Regions from separate parts of the Streptomyces sp. NPDC051104 genome, predicted to be linked through region 2. Evidence: riboswitches for the same ligand, from Rfam matches in the RefSeq annotation. Region 2 holds a riboswitch; each other region holds the start of a gene.
What was found. Region 2 has a riboswitch for cyclic di-AMP ahead of AB0N14_RS14955 (peptidoglycan DD-metalloendopeptidase family protein). Riboswitches for the same ligand answer to the same signal wherever they lie in the genome.
Positions count from the first base shown of each region.

Region 1 (4,450 bases), on a different contig from region 2:
CCACTGGCGGCTACTCCGCCCGGCCCACAGCGGTCGCCCCCCGCCGCCCTTCCGGGAAGCCTGGACGGGTGGTGCAGCAAGCAGGCGAGCGGTGGTCATGGGAGCAGGATCCCGACGAGCGGCGTGGGCCCGATGGGCCGTGTGAGGAGGGGGCCGAGGACCACGAGCGGTCGCGCGGGCGTCTCTCCGGGCATCTCTCCGGCCGTCGCGACGGGTCGGGCGGGCGTCTCTCCGGCCGCGGCAACCGGTCCGGCGGGTGCCTCCCCGACCGCGAGGACCGCCTAGCCGGCCGACCCGGCCGGCTCGTCGGAGCCCCCGGAGCCCCCGGAGCCCCCGAAGCTCCAGGATCCCCCGTGCCCGACCCCGGCACCCCCGTCCCCGCCCCCGGCGCGAGGGCCGTTCCGGTGCCCGCGTACGGAGGGGCCGAGGCGGAGGCCGCCACGGAGGCCGAGGAGCGGCGGATCTCGTACGCGCGGGCCTTTCTGCGGGGCCTGCCCGGGCTGCTGATCGTCGCCGGGTTCTGCTTCGACCTCCTCGCCCCGTCCGACTACACGGCCGGCCCCCTCTTCACCGCCGCGCCGCTCGTCGCCGCGCCCCTGTTCTCGTTGCGCGGCACCGTCCTCACCGGCACGGCGGCCGTCGTCGTGGTCCTCGGGGTCCACCTCGGGCTCGGCGTGCTCGGAAAGGCGGGCGAGGTCACCGAGGTGGCCACGGTCACCACCGTCGCCGCCCTCGCCGTCCTCCTCAACGTGCTGGTCCGCCGCAACGTCGCCCGCCTCGCGTCCGCCCGCCAGATCGCCGAGGCCGCGCAGCGTGCGGTGCTGCCCGAGCCCGCCGCCCGGATCGGTGGGCTGGACATCGCCGCCCGCTACGAGGCCGCGCAGGCCGACGCGTTCATCGGCGGCGACCTGTACACCGTCCAGGACTCCCCGCACGGGGTACGGCTCGTCGTCGGCGACGTACGCGGCAAGGGCATGGGCGCCGTGACCGCCGTGGCCGTCGTGATCGGGGCCTTCCGGGAGGCCGCCGAACAGGAGCCCACGCTCGAGGCCGTCGCCCAGCGCCTGGAGCGGGCGCTGATGCGCGACCGCGCCGGGCGCGAGGGGCCCGACGTGTACGAGGGGTTCACCACCGCGATCCTCGCCGAGATCCCGCACGGCTCCGGCGTCGTCCGCATCGTCAACCGCGGCCACCCCGCCCCGCTGCTCCTGCTCCCGGACGGTTCCCTGCGAGAACTGGAGGCCCGCGAGCCCGCGCTGCCGCTCGGCATGGGCGACCTCGGCGTCTGGCCCGACCGGGTGGAGGAGTGGGACTTCCCGCCCGGCTCGACGCTGCTCTTCCACACCGACGGCGTCTCGGAGGCACGGGACGCGCACGGCCGGTTCTACGACCCCGCCGTCCGCCTCGCCGGACGGGTCTTCCCCGGCCCCGGCGCCCTGCTGAGCACCATCACGCGCGAGGTCGCCCGGCACACCGGCGGCCGCGGCACGGACGACATGGCTCTGCTGGCCGTGCGCCGGCCCGGGCGCCCCCTGGCGCGGTGACGAGGAGTGAGTGAGCCATGCCCCTCCGCATAAGAACTGACATACTGTCAATACCCATGAGGTCGATGAGGCGGGGGCGACTCGCCCGATTTCCTCCGTTCAGGCCATGAAAGTCCTGGCCAGCGGCAATGAACGGATCTGCCTGAACGGCTTGGAATACAGGCCGCGGGTCTATTAACGTTCGATAACGCAGCGCGGTCGTCCCAGCCGTCACCGAAGGCGGCTCCGTGCGCGCCTGCCGAATCCCGCAAGGGAGCCGGGGAACCACCACCTTGGGGTGAATCACGCGGATACCGCCGTGCCGCACGGCCGGTATACGCGCGTAGGAGACCTTCCTGCTCCGAACCCGTCAGCTAACCCGGTAGGCGAGACGGAAGGAAAGGAGTGCGCCCACGTGGCGTTCAACCGGCCTGCCCAGAGCACCTCGTTCGCCCCGAACGGTACTCAGACGCTCGACGTCGCACCCGGTATCGACGAGGGCCCCTGGGAGGAGTGGAACCCCACCGAGGACTCCGTCCGCCCCGTCCGCGGCCGGCACCGCGTCGCCAAGCAGCGCGGGGGCGGGCTCGCCCGCAGCTCCACCGTCCTCGGCGTCGGTGTGATGGCCGCCGTCGGCGCGGGCGGCATGGCCACCGCCCAGTCCGGCAAGCCGCCGGTGTCCATATCCCTGCCGGACCTCTCCTCGGTCACGGAATCCGCCAAGGCGCTCATCGGCGACGACTCCGGCGCCCCCGAGAGCTCGGCCACCGCTCTCAGCAGCGTCGGCCGGACCGACGCCGGTGATGCCACCGACGCCGCCGGTTCGAAGGGCGCGGGCGAGGCGCTGCGCGCCCGGATCATGCAGCAGGCCGAGTCCCAGCAGGACCGGATCGCGCAGGAGGCGGCGCAGGCCGCCGAGGACGCCGCCGTGAAGAAGGCCGCCGCCGCGGCGGCCAAGGCACAGGACGACGCGCAGGCCAAGGCCGCCGCCGAGAAGAAGAAGGCGCAGGAGGCCGCGCGGCTCGCCGCACTCGCCCGGCAGTTCACGCTGCCGACCTCCTCCTACACCCTCACCTCCCACTTCGGCGACGCCGGTGCCATGTGGTCCTCCGGCTTCCACACCGGCCTGGACTTCGCCGCGCCCACCGGCACGCTCATCAAGGCCGTCCACAGCGGCACGATCACGGAGGCGGGCTGGGCCGGCTCGTACGGCTACCGCACGATCCTCACCCTCGACGACGGCACCGAGCTGTGGTTCTGCCACCAGTCGTCGATCAGCGTCACGGTCGGGCAGAAGGTCGGCACGGGCGACGTCATCGGCCGCGTGGGCGCGACCGGCAACGTCACCGGGCCACACCTGCACCTGGAGGTCCACCCGAACGGCGGCGCCGCGATCGACCCGCTGGCCTGGCTGCGCGGCAAGGGCCTCAACCCCTGACCCCACCCCCGCAAAGAGCGCGATCGTTTGCAAGATCTTTGCGGGCTTTCCGGAAGACGCCGCCCGGTCCGGGCGTTGACACAGAACATGACTTCTCTTCGCAAACTGGGTTCTTCCGATCTCGAGGTCTTCCCGCTGTCCCTCGGCGGCAACGTCTTCGGCTGGACCGCCGACGAGACGCAGTCCTTCGCCGTCCTCGACGCATACACGGAGGCGGGCGGGAACTTCATCGACACGGCCGACTCGTACTCGGCCTGGGTGCCGGGCAACAAGGGCGGCGAGTCCGAGACCATCATCGGCAAGTGGGTGAAGGCGCGCGGCAACCGCTCCGACGTGGTCATCGCGACCAAGGTCAGCCAGCACCCCGACTACCAGGGCCTGACCGCCGCCAACATCAAGGCCGCGGCCGACGCGTCCCTGCGCCGTCTGGACACCGACTACATCGATCTCTACTACACCCACTTCGACAAGCCTGAGGTGCCGGTCGAGGAGATCATCGGCGCGCTCGACGAGCTGGTGAAGGCGGGCAAGGTGCGCGCCATCGCCGCCTCCAACATCTCCGCCGAGCGCCTCCAGGAGTCCCTGGACTTCTCGGACCGCGAGAACCTGGCGCGGTACGTGGCGCTGCAGCCGCACTACAACCTGGTCTCGCGCGACACCTACGAGGGTGCGCTGCAGGACCTCGCCTCCCGGGCGGGGCTCGCGGCGATTCCCTACTTCGCGCTGGCGTCGGGCTTCCTGACCGGCAAGTACCGGCCGGGTACGACGGTGGAGTCGGCACGCGCGGAGGGCGCGGCCAAGCACCTGGCGACCGAGCGCGGGCAGCGGGTCCTGACGGCCCTGGACGAGGTCGCCGAGGCCCGGGGCGCCGAGATCCCGACGGTGGCGCTCGCCTGGCTGGCGGCCCAGCCGACGGTCGCGGCACCGATCGCCTCGGCGCGGACGGTGGAGCAGCTGCCTGCGCTGCTGGCCGTCGCGGACCTGACGCTGACGGACGAGGACGTGGCCAAGCTGACGGAGGCGTCGGCGTAGCCCGGCAGACGGCGGAGTCCGGCGGTGCCGAGCGCGCGTCAACTCCTAGGCGCGATAGGGGTTGTACTCCGGATACGGCACCGCCGGACCGTACTGCGGCATCGCAGGGCCGTACTGCGGCGCCACCGGGCCGTACCGCGGCATGGCAGGGCCGTACTGCGGCGCCCTCTGGAACGCCACGTGCCCGTACCCCGGCCACAGCGGCGGAGCCGCCGGTGCCGTCGCCCGTGCCGCATACGCCAGCGCCGGCCGCGCCACCTCCCGGCGCGCCCACAGCTCGGTCAGCAACTCCCGTTCCCGTACGACGAAATCGGCGCCCGCCCGCCCCCGGCGCCCCCGGTGGCGCAGGAACGCCAGCGACGTCGCGTACGCCTCGTACCGCGCGACCGACCGCGCCGCGTCCTTCCCGAAGTGCTGCCTCGCGTACTCACGGGCCAGCCGCCGCGCCCGCATCGAA
Region 1 is NZ_JBFBBS010000033.1:19,451-23,900, reverse strand. Features, by position in the region: gene AB0N14_RS30815 (PP2C family protein-serine/threonine phosphatase) at 462-1,544, shown strand; cyclic di-AMP (ydaO/yuaA leader) riboswitch at 1,771-1,927, shown strand; gene AB0N14_RS30810 (M23 family metallopeptidase) at 1,939-2,961, shown strand; gene AB0N14_RS30805 (aldo/keto reductase) at 3,049-3,993, shown strand; gene AB0N14_RS30800 (PrsW family intramembrane metalloprotease) at 4,039-4,450, opposite strand, start outside.
Region 1: linked by a shared signal. The riboswitch ahead of AB0N14_RS30810 (M23 family metallopeptidase) and the one ahead of AB0N14_RS14955 (peptidoglycan DD-metalloendopeptidase family protein) in region 2 are both predicted to bind cyclic di-AMP.

Region 2 (4,450 bases):
CGCGACAGCGACGTGTACACCGAACTGGAGCGCGACGTCATGGAGTACGCCGAGGCGATGACGGCCACCCCGCCCGCTGTCGACGACGTCCTCGCGGCACGGCTCCTGGGCCGCCTGGGCGAGCCGGCGTTCGTTGAGCTGACGGCGATGGTCGCGGTGGAGAACCTGCGCTCGCGCACCAACTCCGCGCTCGGACTGACGAGCCAGGGCTTCAAGGACTCCTGCGACGTGCCGCCCGTGGAGGAACGGCGGACGACCTCCGCGCGGTAGCGGTCACTCCGAGAGCATGCGGTTCCGGCCGGCTCCGGCGACCGCCGTGCCGCCCCTCCACAGGAAGCGGGCGACTCCTTCGAGGCTTCCGTAGGCGGGTGTCCGACGGACCGGATGAGCGGCCCCGGCTCTGCGGGACCGCCGCGCTCAGCTCCTGGGTGAGCCCCAGGTCCTCGCCCGTGGACCGCGGCGGCGAGCGCTTCGACGCCGTCGTCGGACAGCTCGGCAGTCGCCGCCGAGGTCGTCGGCGCGGGCATCGACCGCGTGGACGCCCCGGTCGCGGCCACCGGCGGCAGGGCGCGGTCCGGGCCGGTGGCTGAGGGCTGCCGCCCCCAGCCACCGGCCCGGGGCTCCGCCCACGGACCCCCGCTTCGGCCTGAACGGCCGGCCTCCTGGGAGGAGGAGGCCGGGCCTCACACCGCCTGCGCGATCCGCACCCTGATGTCGTCCGGCGACAGCGTCCCCTTGGCCACCACCCGGTCCCCCGACGACTCTCCGCGCAGCCGCCGTCCGATCCATGGCACCAGGTACTCGCGTGCCCAGTGGATGTCGTCGCGCCGTACCTCGAACGTGCCGCGCGGCGGCAGGGGCGGCCACGGCTGGTCCGGGTCGGCCGGCACCTCCATGCCGAGAACCTGGCCCGCCCGCAGGGCGACGTGGGTGTGGCCCTCGGGCGAGAGGTGGAGACGGTCGTCGTCCCAGGCGCGCCGGTCCTGCACGGACTTGAGCGACCACAGGTCGAGGACCGGGCAGCCGTACCGGTCCGCGATCGCCCGCACATGGCCGTTGTAGGTGGCGATCTTGCCGCGCAGATGCTTGAGCACCGGCACGCTCCGTGTGTCGAACCCGGTGGTCACCATCACCGTGCCGACGGCGGACGTCAGGACCGCGACGGCCCGCTCGAACCGCTCGGCGACGTCGTCGGGGTCGGTGCCCGGCCGGATGATGTCGTTGCCGCCGGCGCAGAACGAGACCAGGTCCGGAGCCAGTTCGACGGCCTTCGGGACCTGGTCCTCGACGATCTGGTCGAGCAGTTTGCCGCGCACGGCGAGGTTCGTGTACCGGAAGTCGCCCTCGGGCCGCCGGTCCGCGAGGAGGACCGCGAACCGGTCGGCCCAGCCGACGAACTGCCCGTCGGGCCCCGGGTCGCCGACACCCTCGGTGAAGCTGTCCCCCACCGCCACGTACGACCCGATCACTGATCTGTTGTCATTCTTCGAATCGTCTGCCACATCGGTCCATGATTCACCTTGCGATGTGAGCTACGCGACCGTAGGAAAAGGTTGACGGACGGTGAGATAAACCACTCGCCGCAACTGCGCCGATCAGGAATACGCCCCCGATCAGGGGTGTTGGGCGAGCCGCCGGACGCTGAACCCGGTGATCCGGAAGTGGCTTCCCGATCACTGTGGGCCGTGGTCGCACTCCTGTCGGGACCGCGTGAACGCCGGAGGCCGGACCCCCAACAGGGCCCGGCCTCGCGGAAATCGCGGCGGGTGGCGTCAGCCGACGGTCACGCCGTGGGAGCGCAGGTAGGCCACCGGATCGACGTCCGACCCGTAGTCGGGGGTCGTGCGGATCTCGAAGTGCAGATGCGGTCCGGTGACATTGCCGGTCGCGCCGGACCGGCCGACCTGCTGCCCCTCGGCGACGGTCTGGCCCGCGGCGACGGAGATGTGGGACAGGTGGGCGTACTGGGCGTAGCGGCCGTCGGCGAGCCTGATGACGACCTGGTTGCCGTACGCGCCACCCCAGCCGGCGGCGACCACGGTGCCCTCGGTGACGGCCTTCACACTGGTGCCGGTCGGGACGACGAAGTCCACTCCGGTGTGGTGGCCGCTGGACCACATGCCGCCCGCGACGTGGTAACCGGTGCCGAGGACGGCACCCGTGACGGGCAGGGTGAAACCGGCGGAGACCGTGGCGGTCCTGGCGGCCTTCCTCGTGACAGCCCTGGAGGCCTTGGACTTTGCTGCGGGCGGGGTGGTCGTCCTCGTCGCGGCCCGGGCACCGTCCAACGTCAGCTTCAGGCCCGGGTGGATGAGCGACGGGTCCGAGCCGACGGCCGAGCGGTTGTCCTCGTAGAGCCTGTGCCAACCGCCGTCGACGTGCTGTTCGCGGGCGATCTTCTCCAGCCAGTCGCCGGCCTCGACCGTGTAGGTCCTGCTGCCGGTCGCCCGGTCCGCGCCCCGCTTCACGGTGACGGGAACCGCGGTGGCGGCCTTCTCGGTAGCGATTGCGGTCCCCTGGGAAGCGGTGACGGTCTCCTGGGAAGCGATGGCGGCCTTCTCGGCAACGGACGAGGCCGGGGTGGCGGCATGGGCCCCGGCCGCCCCGACCAGGGGCAGCGCGAACGCGGCGCCGCCGGTTCCGGCGACGGCGAGGGAACGGGTGAAACGCCGGGGCTTGGGACGGCGGTGCTTACCCTTCGCGGGCATGGTGAATTCCTCTCCGGCGCCTGCGAGGTGAGCTGTCGGGTGCGGACTGGAGATGTCCGGCCGTGCTCGCGCACGGCTTTACCCCTAGCCGTTCCGGAGACCGGAACAGGCATGGTTCCTGTGGGTCCCCCGCTCCTGCCGGGCATGGGTGTGTGTGCGGGCTCCGGACGGCGGCAGGATTCGGCGTTCCGCCCGGATGGATGGGAAACGTAAGCGAACAGGACGCGCAGCGACAACTGTTCGCCTCCCGGTGCGCACCTTTCTCGTTGTCCTCACCGGAAGCCCCCGGTGACGCTCCGTCGATCCGGCGACTCTGGGCTTCACCATTTCCCTGAACAATCACCGAATTACATGCACATGGCGACAGCGGAGCGTCACGCGTATGACACTGCTCACGTGTCGGTTCTTCAGAAGCCCTTCATCCAGAGCGAGTTACAAGGAATCGGTCAATTCGGGCACGCCCATTTTTCAGATTCAGATCCGGCGCAGCCGGATGACCGTCGCGTCGAAGTCACCGCGCAGCGCGGGCCGCAGCCCGTGATGCAGAAGGACCGCACCGCGGTGCAGTTCGCCGGTTTCCCGGCATTCGTACGTCGCCGCCGGGTCCAGGCCACGCAGCCGCAGAGGGGCGACCGGCTCGCCGTAGTGCTGTGCCTGGAGCCAGGCGAGGACGACGGTCTCGTCGCCGAGGACGTACTGCACCGCGCTCAACCCGCCCGCCGGCGGCCGCAGCCGGTACAGGTCACCGCGCTGGACCACGGGCCGGATCTCCTTGTAGAGGCCGACCCAGTCGCGCGCCTCGGCCAGCTCCTCCTCGGTCCACTGCGCGAGGTCGCCGCCGACACCGAGCACTCCGGCCATGGCGCTGACGAACCGGAAGCGCAGCGAGCTCACCCGTCCGTTGAGCATCGCGTTCGGACTGTCGGTGACCCAGGCGGCCATCACCCGGGCCGGATGGATCTGGCTGAAGCCGTGTTGGATGGCGAGGCGGTCGAGCGGGTCTGTGTTGTCGGACGTCCACACCTGGTCCGTACGGCTCATGACGCCCAGGTCGACACGTCCGCCGCCGCCCGAGCAGGACTCGAAGGCGACATGGGGGTGCGCGGCCCGCAACCGGTCCAGCAGGGCGTAGAAGGCGCGCACGTGGTCGACCCACAGCCGCTGCGGGTAAGGCTCGCCGGGCCAGCCGGCGTCGGTGAAGCAGCGGTTGAAGTCCCACTTCACATAGTCGATCGGGGCGCTGGAGAGCAGGGCGTCGAGCTGCTCCCAGAGGTACTCCTGGACGTCCTCGCGGGCGAGGTTGAGCACGAGCTGGTTGCGGAACTCCGTCCGCTTCCGTCCCGGCTGGTACTGCACCCAGTCGGGGTGGGCGCGGTAGAGGTCGCTGTCCGGGTTGACCATCTCGGGCTCGACCCAGATGCCGAACTGCATGCCGAGGGCGTGCACGTAGTCGGCGAGCGGTTTGATGCCGGAGGGGAAGCGGTCCGGATTGGGCCGCCAGTCGCCGAGACCGGCGCGGTCACTGGTACGGGTGCCGAACCAGCCGTCGTCGACCACGAACAGCTCCACCCCTATGGCCGCCGCCCGCCGCGCCAGCGCCCCCTGCTGCTCCTCGGAGATGTCGAACTCGGTGGCCTCCCAGGAGTTGTAGAGCACGGGGCGGTCCCGGTCGGCGTCCGGGACGATGTGCGCGCGCTGGTAGGCGTGCCAGGCGCGGCTCGCGCCGCCGTGGCCGCCGTCGC
Region 2 is NZ_JBFBBS010000008.1:140,548-144,997, forward strand. Features, by position in the region: gene AB0N14_RS14945 (carboxymuconolactone decarboxylase family protein) at 1-270, shown strand, start outside; gene AB0N14_RS14950 (SGNH/GDSL hydrolase family protein) at 684-1,469, opposite strand; gene AB0N14_RS14955 (peptidoglycan DD-metalloendopeptidase family protein) at 1,773-2,708, opposite strand; cyclic di-AMP (ydaO/yuaA leader) riboswitch at 2,713-2,869, opposite strand; gene AB0N14_RS14960 (alpha-galactosidase) at 3,183-4,450, opposite strand, start outside.

Region 3 (4,450 bases), on a different contig from region 2:
TCACCGTGCCGGACATCTGCTGGACGTCCGACTTGGCGATCTTCTCGATGAGCTGTTGCGCGCTGATCTTCGGCAGGTCGGGGTCCCCGGAGCCGGCGAACGCCGGGACGAGCCCGATGGTCGCCGCCGCCACGCCCACGACCGTGACCGGGACGACGTACCGCGCGGCCTTGCGCCGCCCGTCGCGTACGTCCTCGACCTCCCCGGCGGGTGTGCTGTCGTCGGATTCGTACGGTGCCATGTGTGCCTTACCTCCGTCGTCGGCGGCGGCCTGCTGTCTGTGCACTCGTCCACCCCTGCGCCGCCATTCTCCCCCGGACTCCTGTGAGGTGGTCCTCTCCATATGACCAAATCACCGGGAGGGAAGCGTCAGACCGCGGGGCCAACTCCGCGTACTCCTGGGGTATGACATGACGGGCGGGGCACGGCGCCCCACCCGTAGGGGTTGTCAGGGCGTACCGAAAGGCGTGGGACGTGGCACACGCCGGGCGGGGGGCTCAGGGAACGCCTGGCGCGTCACCCCGCCCGGTGCACCACCGCGTCGCACATCTCCGTCAGGGCCGCCTTCGCGCCGCAGTCCGGCAGCGGGGCCAGGGCCGAGCGGGCGTCCTCCGCGTAGCGGACGGCGTCGCGGCGGGCCTGCTCGAGGGCCGGGTGGACCCGGAGGCGGGCGAGGGCGTCGGCGTGGCGGGCGTCGTCCGTGAGGTCGGAGGCCAGCAGCTCGCACAGGGCGACATCCTCCGGCAGCCCGTGCCGCTGGGCGCGCTCGCGCAGGCGCAGGACCGGGAGGGTCGCGATGCCCTCGCGCAGGTCCGTCCCCGGCGTCTTGCCGGACTCGTGGGAGTCGGAGGCGATGTCCAGGACGTCGTCGGCCAGCTGGAACGCCACGCCGAGACGCTCGCCGTACTGCGTCAGCACGTCCACGACCGTCTCGTCGGCGCCCGACATCATCGCGCCGAAGCGGCACGCCACCGCCACCAGGGAGCCCGTCTTGCCGGCGAGGACGTCGAGGTAGTGCTCCACCGGGTCACGGCCGTCCCGCGGGCCCGCCGTCTCCAGGATCTGGCCGGTGACGAGCCGCTCGAACGCCTGCGCCTGGATACGGACCGCCTCCGGGCCGAGGTCGGCCAGGATGTGGGACGCGCGGGCGAACAGGAAGTCGCCGGTGAGAACCGCCACCGAGTTGCCCCAGCGGCTGTTCGCGCTGGCCACCCCGCGCCGCACATCGGCCTCGTCCATCACGTCGTCGTGGTACAGCGTGGCGAGGTGGGTGAGCTCCACGACCACGGCCGAAGGGACGACCCCCGGCGCGTACGGGTCACCGAACTGTGCCGCGAGCATGACGAGCAGCGGCCGGAACCGCTTCCCGCCCGCGCGCACGAGATGCTGCGCGGCCTCGGTGATGAAGGGCACCTCGCTCTTCGTGGCGTCGAGCAGCCCTTCCTCGACAGCGGCCAATCCGGCCTGGACATCGGCTTCCAGAGCCTGGTCCCGCACGCTCAGCCCGAACGGCCCGACGACGGTCACGTGAGGTCTCCTGTCTGCTGACGTCTGCTGACGATCACACGGTCGGTATCGAGGTCGGTCACTTGATCGATGACGCGTCAGGGCGACTCGGCTCACCGAGTTTGTCGATCTGTCGCCGCCATCACTCAAGTCAGCGTATCCGGTCAGGTTTCGATCACCACGAGTGCCCGCTGTTCCAGGCCGGGCGGTATCGGATCACGAGAGGCATGTTCTTGATCAGGTGATACGAGCGGGTTTGGAGCGACACAGCGGAAAGCTGCCCCACCTGGTGGCCGGCGACGCGCACCGGTCCCCTGAAACACCCCCTCGCATCCCACCTCCGGAGCAGCCCGGCACCCCCAAGGCCTTCGCAGGGCCACGCGGCCCGGCCGCCCCGCCCGGCGCCATCACCCGGCCGAGCGCACACCCAGTCTCGACGGGGACGCGCGGAACGCCGAGGCACGCGCGCGTACAGATCCACAGGGCGTGACGAGATGGCATGAGGAGTGACGTCGGTCACGCCCTCCGATCCGGAGATGCGGATTCCCGTAGACCCGACCGATGTCCGAATTGCCGTAATTCGTCCCCATAAAAGCCGCCACTCGAGGGCAACAATCGAGCCTTTTGTCCGAATTGCCGCCCCAGGGCTCTGGATTAGAGGTGGCGATCAAGGAAAGCACGAGTGAATTAGCTCACGCCACCGGTAGGCGGTGCGGAGCATGCGGAATCTCAACTTCTCCTTTACTTATGCCAACTTGAACTGTGCTCAACAAAATGGATCACATCCCTTATTCCCGCATTTCATGGTCATTTACCTCGGACTGCGACTTCCAGGCTTGTTCCCGACATGTGCTCTCGCATACCTTCCCAATCGATCCGGGCGGACCGCCGAATCCTGCCGCCGCCCGCGATCCATTGACCACCACGGCAGGAGCGGGGGACCCAGGTAAGTCGCCGGACCGGGCACAGCGCCGGAACGGCTTGGGGTGAAGCCGATTCCTCGACACCGAGGACACGGCCGGGCACCTCCCAGCCCGAACCCGACAGCTCACCTCGCAGGCGCCGGAGAGGACTACGACATGCCCGCTTTCGCCCTGCCCGCACGCCGTCGGGACCGCCGCTCCAAGGCCGCGCGCCTCACCCGTGCCCTCGCTGTCGCGGGGACGGGTGCCGCCGTTCTGGCCCTTCCGGTCCTGGGCGCGACCAGCGCTTCCGCCGCGACCCCCACCTCCGCGACGACCACGACCGCCGCCGCCAAGACGGTGACGACGCGCGCCGGAAACCTCGACAGCTGGATCCGTCAGTCGCTGGTCGTCATGCAGCAGCACGGGATCCCCGGCTCCTACTACGGCATCCACCGCAACGTGATGCGTGAGTCGTCGGGCAACCCGTCCGCCATCAACCTCTGGGACTCCAACGCCCGGATGGGCATCCCGTCCAAGGGCCTCCTCCAGGTCATCGACCCGACCTTCCGCGCGTACCACGTGCCGGGCACGTCCTGGAACATCTACGACCCGGTGGCGAACATCACGGCCGCGTGCAACTACGCCGCCCACCGGTACGGCTCCATCGACAACGTCCACAGCGCGTACTGACGCTGTGCGCCGCGCGTACCGGGGCTGAGGCCGAGGCCGAGGCCTAGCGGCCCCTGAAGAGTCGTTCGAGGACGACGGCGATGCCGTCGTCCTCGTTCGACTTCGTGATCTCGTCGGCGACCGCCTTGAGTTCGGGGTGGGCGTTCGCCATGGCGACGCCGTGCGCGGCCCAGTCGAACATCGGGATGTCGTTCGGCATGTCGCCGAACGCGATGGTCCGGCGCGGCCCCAGGCCCAGATACTCGGCGGCGAGCGCGAGCCCCGTCGCCTTGGTGATGCCGCATGGCTGGAGTTCGACCGTGCCGGGCCCGGACATGGTGACCGTCGCCAGCGAACCGACCGCGCTGCGCGCCACCGTCGCCAACTCGTCGTCGGCCAGGGCGTGATGGCGCAGCAGCACCTTGCTGATGGGCGCGCACCACAGGTCGTCGCGCCGTTGGACCCGCACCGCGGGCAGCGTGGGGTGCGGCATCCGGTAGCCGGGTTCGATGAGCGTGAGCCCGTCCACGCCGTCCTGGTCGACGGCCGCGTACACCTGCCCCACCTCGGCCTCGATCTTGCCCAGCGCGGTCTCGGCCAACTCCCGTTCCAGGGTGACGGAAAACAGCAGCCGGTCCGCGCCGGCGTCATACACCTGCGCGCCCTGTCCGCACACCGCGAGCCCCCTGCCGCCCAGGTCGTCGAGCAGCGGCCGCACCCTGGGCGCCGGACGCCCCGTCACCACGAGGTGCTGCGCGCCGGCCGCGGCGGCCCGCGCCAGCGCGTCCCTCGACCGGTCGGAGAGCGTGTCGTCACCGCGCAGCAGCGTCCCGTCCAGGTCAGTGGCGATGAGTGAATATGCGAGGGGTGCGGCCATGATCAGAGAATACGGATGGAACACCCCCACGACTCACCGCGAACCAGCCGACGCCCGGCCACCCGTCGTGAACCGGCCGACCCACGGCTGACCTACGGCCGACCTACGACTGACCTACGCCCGACCTCCGGGCGCCTGTCGAGCACCGGCCGGCCCCCGGCCCCCTGCCGAGCACCCGCCGACCTCCGGCCCCCTGCCGAGAACCGGTCGGCATCCGGCTCGACAACCGTGGCCCTTCCGAGAGGGGAGGGCCACGGGGTGGTCCGGTGGGCGGCCGGGTCAGCCGTGAGCCGTCGCCAGGTGCTTCGCCAGGCGCGGCGACGCGAACTCCGTGCCGCAGACGAACCGCATCACCGGTCCGTAGGAGGCCGCCGCCGGCAGGCCCGTGAAGTACAGGCCCGGGACCGAGGACACATAGCCCGCGCCGAGCTTCGGGGCGCCCCGGCTCACCGCCAGGCGTGTGCGCAGTTCGTGGCCCAGGAAGTCCATCGCG
Region 3 is NZ_JBFBBS010000001.1:863,653-868,102, forward strand. Features, by position in the region: gene AB0N14_RS04240 (sigma-E factor regulatory protein RseB domain-containing protein) at 1-241, opposite strand, end outside; gene AB0N14_RS04245 (polyprenyl synthetase family protein) at 517-1,527, opposite strand; cyclic di-AMP (ydaO/yuaA leader) riboswitch at 2,417-2,581, shown strand; gene AB0N14_RS04250 (transglycosylase SLT domain-containing protein) at 2,601-3,101, shown strand; gene AB0N14_RS04255 (HAD family hydrolase) at 3,145-3,957, opposite strand; partial or broken gene AB0N14_RS04260 (FAD-dependent oxidoreductase) at 4,237-4,450, opposite strand, start outside.
Region 3: linked by a shared signal. The riboswitch ahead of AB0N14_RS04250 (transglycosylase SLT domain-containing protein) and the one ahead of AB0N14_RS14955 (peptidoglycan DD-metalloendopeptidase family protein) in region 2 are both predicted to bind cyclic di-AMP.